3 regions of the Sphingomonas sp. BK481 genome follow, and region 1 is predicted to be linked to each of the others. Evidence: riboswitches for the same ligand, from Rfam matches in the RefSeq annotation. Region 1 holds a riboswitch; each other region holds the start of a gene.
The links. A riboswitch is a leader RNA that binds a small molecule or an ion and turns the genes downstream of it on or off. The one in region 1 is predicted to bind cobalamin.
Positions count from the first base shown of each region.

Region 2: it holds a riboswitch for cobalamin, as region 1 does, so the genes downstream of both, FHY04_RS10130 (HoxN/HupN/NixA family nickel/cobalt transporter) here and FHY04_RS15105 (TonB-dependent siderophore receptor) in region 1, are expected to answer to the same signal.
Region 3: it holds a riboswitch for cobalamin, as region 1 does, so the genes downstream of both, FHY04_RS04770 (DUF1636 domain-containing protein) here and FHY04_RS15105 (TonB-dependent siderophore receptor) in region 1, are expected to answer to the same signal.

Region 1 is NZ_JACIAP010000008.1:17,924-20,186, forward strand. Features, by position in the region: gene FHY04_RS15105 (TonB-dependent siderophore receptor) at 1-1,341, opposite strand, end outside; cobalamin riboswitch at 1,509-1,750, opposite strand; gene FHY04_RS15110 (catalase) at 1,969-2,263, shown strand, end outside.
Region 2 is NZ_JACIAP010000004.1:222,137-224,399, reverse strand. Features, by position in the region: gene glp (gephyrin-like molybdotransferase Glp) at 1-686, opposite strand, end outside; cobalamin riboswitch at 924-1,137, shown strand; gene FHY04_RS10130 (HoxN/HupN/NixA family nickel/cobalt transporter) at 1,364-2,263, shown strand, end outside.
Region 3 is NZ_JACIAP010000002.1:181,489-183,751, reverse strand. Features, by position in the region: gene FHY04_RS04775 (ABC transporter ATP-binding protein) at 1-614, shown strand, start outside; cobalamin riboswitch at 636-823, shown strand; gene FHY04_RS04770 (DUF1636 domain-containing protein) at 920-1,336, shown strand; gene cobT (nicotinate-nucleotide--dimethylbenzimidazole phosphoribosyltransferase) at 1,333-2,263, shown strand, end outside.

The sequences.
Region 1 (2,263 bases):
CGTGCCGAGCTTCAGCCGGTCCTCGGCAAAGACCGCATATTCGGTCGTGCGCGTGCGATAGCGCGGTGCGATGCCTTGCGTGTCGATGATCAGACCGGGATCGAACGCGAAGGGATCGACCTCCGAGACCTGCGGGTCAGACTCGAAATTGTGCGAATAGGTCAGTTTGATGAGGTTGACGTCGAAGCCCATGACAAGGTCGTTGCCGACGCCATCGGCGACGTCCGTCCTGAACGTCACGCTCCCCTGATCGCCCCACTGCGTCTGGTCGTGGACGATGCCGGTCATGTCGGTGAGCAGGATGCGGCCGGGCGTACCGGTATTGGCGCTGCCGTTGGCGCAGAACCCGTCTGCGGCGATCCAGCAATAGGTTTCGAGATTGAGCCAGGAGCGTTTGGAGGTGAGGCGATAGGCCTGGTTGTTGACGGTGACCGCATTGCTTGGCGTCCAGTCGACCTGCAGGCTGGTGCGGTTGTCGCGGTACCGGATGACGCCGTCGCGGGTGTTGTAGTTGCGTTCCCGGATGCGGTCGTCGAGCCGTCCGTCGATCAGCGGCGTGCCGAAATAGCGCATCGGCTTCTGGTCGCCAGAATCATTCCGCACGGTGACGACGAGCGTGTCGGTCGGCGCCCAGCGCAGCGTGCCCGACACGGCATGGCTGCGCGACTGGCCGCGATCGACATAGCCGTCCGATCGGCGATAGCTGCCGTCGATGCGGTAAGAGAGGCGCTCGGTGATCGGCCCCCCTGCGCCTGCCGCGAGATGGAAGCTGTCCTGCGAGCCATAGCCGATCTCGCCCTCCACGTGCGTCTGCTGCGTATCGGGTTTGCGCATCACGACATTCACCGCGCCGCCCAGTGCGCCCTGGCCGTAGAGCACCGAGGCCGGGCCGCTCAGGATGTCGATCCGCTCGACCATCCACGGATCGGTCGGAAAGGTGATCGTGCCGGCAGCCGGGAACAGCCTGATGCCGTCGATGAGCTGGAGCACGGATCCCTGACCGCTGAAGCCCCGCGCGGCGAGTGCGGTGCCGCCATTGCCGGGGTTGCCGGCGTTGCTGATGCCTGGTGCGCGGCTCGTCGCGTCGATCACGGACAGGTCGCCGCGCGCGCGGATCGTGGCGCCGTCGATGACCGAGAGCGTCGCGGGGGTCTCGAGCGGCGTGAGGCCCAGGCGGCTGCCGGTCGCATTCGGCGTGGTTAGCGTGTCCTGGGCATGCTGTCCGACGATCAGGATGTCCTTGGTATCGGGATCCGGCACGGACTGGGCGTGGACTTGTGCTGCGAAGACAGGCGACAGGATAGCCCCCGCGAGCGCGAGGCGAGACAATAGGAACGGCATTACGGTAATCCCCCGGGCGTCTGGCGAACCCGGCAGGGACCTCCCGCGAACGGCCGACATCCGCGCCAGCCGGACGCGATTGCGACCGGCACGCATGCCCGTGCGGTCCCCACCGCACACGTCGTCGCTCGACGGAGTACCGTGCCGCGGCCACCCCCTGGGCCAGGCAAGAGCGACCAGACGCCGGCAGGTCTCCTGGCTCACGGGTCATCACACGATGCACGGCCTTCCCAGGCCCTCATGACGAAACGTCTGGCCCAGTGGCTGCTCCTTCCTTTGCAGGAAGAAGCGAAATGCATCGCGCTCGCCGCTTACAGTTGCAGGGACAGCCTCGGCTTCAGGTGGCAAACCACCCTCACCGCGTTCCCTATTAAGCCCCTTTCGGGGCACCGACGCGATCATGCCGTCCTGTTCGGATCGAACAGGTCAGCGGCGCCGGTCTATCCCGGTCAGGATCGTTCGGCAATCGTCCGGCGAGCACGGCGATGGCGGCTCGATCGTCCTGCTCGATTGCTGTGATCCAGAAGCTCCGTTTGGCGCGATGCGCGTCCTCGATCAGGAGGCGGCGGTGCCGCACGCTCTGTGCGGGGATGCCACGCTGATGGCATGCAGGATTAAGGGATCGAGATGAAGAACGTGAAGAGCCGTCAGGCCGTGACGGCGATGCTGCTGGCTGCGGCATCGGCGGGTGCCATGATTCAGCCGGTCGCCGCGCAGACGGTGGCGCCGGCCGAGACGCAGGCGGAAACGCGCATGACGACCGCGGCGGCACCGTCCAGCGCCGGCAAGCCCGCGCTGGCGCAGGCCGGGGTTGCCGGCACCGTCGAAGCCAAGGGTGATTCAGCCAGTGCCGCCGCGCCTCAGATGACCCGCGACAATGGTGCGCCGATCGGAGAGAACCGCCACTCGAAGGCGGCGGGCG
Region 2 (2,263 bases), on a different contig from region 1:
AGCGTGTCGAGCCGGTCGGGGAGAATTCCGAGATCGATAATGTCGACGGGCAGGTCGGCGAGCATCGCGGCGAGCATGATGCCGTTTGATTCCGGTAGCGGGACGGGGTCGCTGGTCGAGCCGGGCGGAACGAGCTCGTCCCCCGTCGCGGCGACCGCGACGCGCAGCCGGCGGCCGACCGACAGCGTGCCGTGTCCGCCGGTCGCAGCGACCGCGATGCGCGCGGGCGTCAGCCGGTCGCCGGCCGCGATCAGCCGGGTGCCGGTCGCGAAGTCGAGCCCCTTGCGGCGCGTGTTGCGTCCCTCGAAGGCGGGGCCTTCGCCGTCGAGCATCAGCCGGTCGCCGTCGCGCGCGGCTTCCTCCTGGACGAGCACCGTGTCGGCGCCTGCCGGCATCGCCGCGCCGGTGAAGATGCGCGTCGCCTGTCCCGCGTCGACTAAACCGGTGAAGGGGCGGCCGGCCGCGCTCTCGCCGATGACCGTCCACGGCCCGGGCAGATCGGCGTAGCGGATCGCATAGCCGTCCATCGCCGAGAGGTCGGTCGCGGGCTGGGTGCGGCGGGCGAGAATGTCCTCCGCCGCCCATCGACCCATCGCCGAGCGCAGCGGCACGGTTTCGGCCGGCACGCGCGAGGCCATGGCGAAGAGGCGGGACTGGGCTTCGGCGACGGGGACGAGAGGGCGCATGCGGGCTCCGTTCAGCGGGGCGATGAAGGTCTGCGCTGCTCGCACGAAAGCCGCGGGGCGGAAAGCGGGCAACGCCGCGACCGGCAGGACACCGGTCGGTTACGCGATCAACGTACGAGGTACGGCAGACGTTGCGGTGAAATGGGACGACATGCCCTGCGTTGCGCCGCACGCAAATCCTGTCGTCAGCGCGGGCAAAACGCGCTAGCCCTGTGGCGCAGGTCCGACGCAAGCCGGATCCGCACAGATCGCGTCGGTGCCCCTCGGGGCTTGAATGGGAATGCGGTGCGGGGTTTGCCCCAAGACCGCAGCTGTCCCTGCAACTGTAAGCGGCGAGCGACACGCACGCGCCCCCTGCAACGGGGGCAGCCACTGGGCCGATGGCCTGGGAAGGTGTGCGTCGAGCCTTGACCCGCGAGCCAGGAGACCTGCCGGCGTCTGGTCGCTCTTGTCCCGGCCCAGGGGGTGGCCGAGGCACGGTGAACGCCGTCTGAGCGACGACCATGCGGCGGGGGCCGCATCGGCGACGCATGCCGGCCGCTCAGGGCGTCCGGTCGGCGCGCGTCCCGGTCGTTCGCGGCAGGCCCCCGTCCTCGTCGGACGCCGGGGATGTACCAATGACCAAGATTATGACCGGGCGGACCGCCGGTCGTTCGACGCGACACCGGATCGGCTGGATGTTCGCGATGCTGGTTGCGGCCAACATCGCCGCCTGGGGATGGGCGTTCGCGCTGTTCCAGGCGCAACCGCTGATGCTGGGTACCGCGATGCTCGCCTGGGGGCTGGGGCTGCGCCACGCGGTCGATGCGGATCATATCGCGGCGATCGACAATGTGACGCGCAAGCTGATGCAGGACGGGCAGCGGCCGATCGGGGTCGGCTTCTGGTTCGCGGTCGGCCATTCGGGGATCGTCCTGATCGCCGCGGTCGCGATCGCGCTGACCGCGAGTGCGCTGGCGCAGTTCGAGGCGTTCAAGCAGGCGGGCGGGGTGATCGCGACACTGATCTCCGCGCTGTTCCTGTTCACGATCGCGGCGATGAACCTGATCATCCTGCGATCGGTGTGGCGGACCTTCGGCCATGTCCGCGGCGGGGGGCGCTATGTCGAGGAGGATCTCGACCTGCTGCTCGGCAATCGCGGGCTGCTCGCGCGGCTGTTCCGGCCGATGTTCCGGCTGGTCACGCGCAGCTGGCACATGGCGCCGCTCGGGTTCCTGTTCGGGCTGGGGTTCGACACCGCGACCGAAGTCGCGATCCTCGGCCTGTCTGCAAGCCAGGCGGCGGACGGGCTGTCGATCGGCACGGTGCTGGTGCTGCCGGTGCTGTTCGCGACGGGCATGGCACTAGTCGACAGTGCCGACGGGGTGGTGATGCTCGGCGCGTATGAATGGGCGTTCGTGAAGCCGATCCGCAAGCTCTATTACAACATCACGATCACGCTGATCTCGGCGATCGTCGCGATCGCGATCGGCGGGATCGAGACGCTCGCGCTGCTGGCGTCGAAGCTCGGCCTGAGCGGGGGCGTGTGGGACGTTGCTTCGGCGCTGGGCGAGAATTTCAACGGGCTGGGCTTTGCG
Region 3 (2,263 bases), on a different contig from region 1:
CGATCCTGCTCGACGGCGTTCCGCTGGCGGAACGCTCGCGACGTGAGATTGCGCAGACGGTCGCGTATCTGCCGCAGGGTCAAAGTCTTCATTGGCCGCTGAGCGTCGAGCGTCTCGTCGCGTTGGGCCGGTTGCCCCATCTCGCACCGTTGTCGCGCATTTCTCAGCAGGATCGTGATGCGATTGCCCGTGCGATGGCGGCGGCGGACGTGACCACGCTTGCGGCGCGTGTCGCGACCGAGATTTCGGGGGGCGAGCGGGCTCGGGTCCTGCTGGCACGGGCGCTCGCGGTGGAGGCGCCGGCGCTGATCGTCGACGAGCCGCTCGCGTCGCTCGATCCCGCGCATCAGATCGCAGTCATGGAGATCCTGCGGGCGCAGGCCGCGCGCGGCGTCCTGGTGATCGCCGTACTGCATGATCTGGGGCTGGCCGCACGCTATTGCGATCGCATCCTCGTGCTAGACGCGGGCCGGCTCGTCGCCGACGGCGCGCCTTCGGCAGTGCTGACGCCGGCTCGACTGCGTGAGACCTATGGCGTTAGGGCGTGGTTCGGATCGATCGAGGGCGTACCGGTCGTGGTACCGCTGACGCGTGACAGCGCGCAGGGCGATTGACCCGGGCCGCTCGCCCGGCCTATCCCTCCGACCGCGACAGGTTCCCCGGCGACGGGGATGAAAAGGGAACGGGAGAACCCCGGCTGCCCCTGCAACTGTAAGCGGCGAGCCATCGTGCCATCATGCCATTGGGATCCCGGTCCCGAGAAGGCGGCGCGAAGGGCTGTGACCCGTGAGCCAGGAGACCTGCCTGTCGCAGTCGTCTTTCGTCCGGCCAGGGTGCGCCGAGCGGACGGGGGTAAACCCGCGCGACGACATAACCAGCCTGCGGCCTGTGCCGCGGGCGCGTATGTCATGGGGTTTCAATGCCGAATCTACTGGTTCCCGCCGAAGACGGTGCGGCCGTCGTCGCCTGCAGCACCTGCCGCGCGTCCACCGATGCGAAGGACGATGCCGAGGGCATGCGCGGCGGTGCGAGACTCGTCGCGGCGTTGCAGACGGTCCAGGCGAGTGATCCGCGCTATGCCGGGATTGCGGTCCAGGCGATGCCGTGCCTGTTCGCCTGTCAGGATTTCTGCACCATCCATGTCCGCGGGCCCGCGAAGATCGGCTATGTTCTGGGGCGCTTTACCCCGGATGAGGAGGCTGCGCGCGCGATCCTCGATTATGCCGTGCTGCATGCGGAGAGTGCGGAGGGGCAGGTGCCGTTTCGGCAGTGGCCTGCGGGGATCAAGGGGCATTTCATCACCCGGACGCCCCCCGCGGGCTATGTCGCGCAGTGACGCTGTTCCCCACGGTCGCAGCGTTCGACGCGGCGCTGGAGGCCCTTCCTGAGGCAGACGAAGCCGCGCGGGCTGCGGCATCGCTGCGGCAGGGGCAATTGACCAAGCCGCCAGGATCGCTCGGCCGACTTGAAGACCTCGCGGTCTTCATGGCGGGCTGGCAGGGGCGCGAGCGGCCGCGGTTCGAGCGTGCGCGAGCGGCGATTTTCGCCGGAAATCACGGCGTTGCGGTGCACGGGGTCAGCGCCTTCCCGATTTCCGTAACCGCACAGATGGTCGAGAATTTCCGCCACGCGGGCGCGGCGATCAATGCGCTGGCGGATGCCGTCGGGCTCGAACTCGTCATCGCTGACATCGATCTGGAAACCCCCACGGCGGATTTCACGACGGGGCCGGCGATGGACGAAGCCGCGTGTCTCGCCGCACTCAACATCGGTGCCGACGTCGTCGTGCCGGGACTCGACATACTCGTCGTGGGTGAGATGGGGATCGGGAATTCTACGTCGGCCGCAGCACTGTGTCTGCGTAGTTACGGCGGAACCGCCGCGGACTGGGTTGGGCCGGGGACGGGGGTTGATGTGGCGGGAATCGCGCGGAAAATTGCGGTCGTCGAGGCGGGGATTGTGCGTCATGCTGATTCCCCGCGTACGCCTTTCGAGACATTGCGGCGGGTGGGGGGGCGTGAAATCGTCGCGATCGCTGGCGCGGTGGTGGCGGCGCGGCTGGCCGGGGTGCCGGTGGTGCTCGACGGATATATTTCGTCGGCGGCGATCGCACCGATCGCGGCGGCGTATCCTGGCATTACAGCGCACTGCATTGCCGGGCATTGTTCGGCCGAGCCGGGGCATGAGCGATTGCTTCAAGCGCTGAAACTCGAGCCTTTACTGAGACTTGGGATGCGGCTGGGGGAGGGAAGCGGGGCGGCGG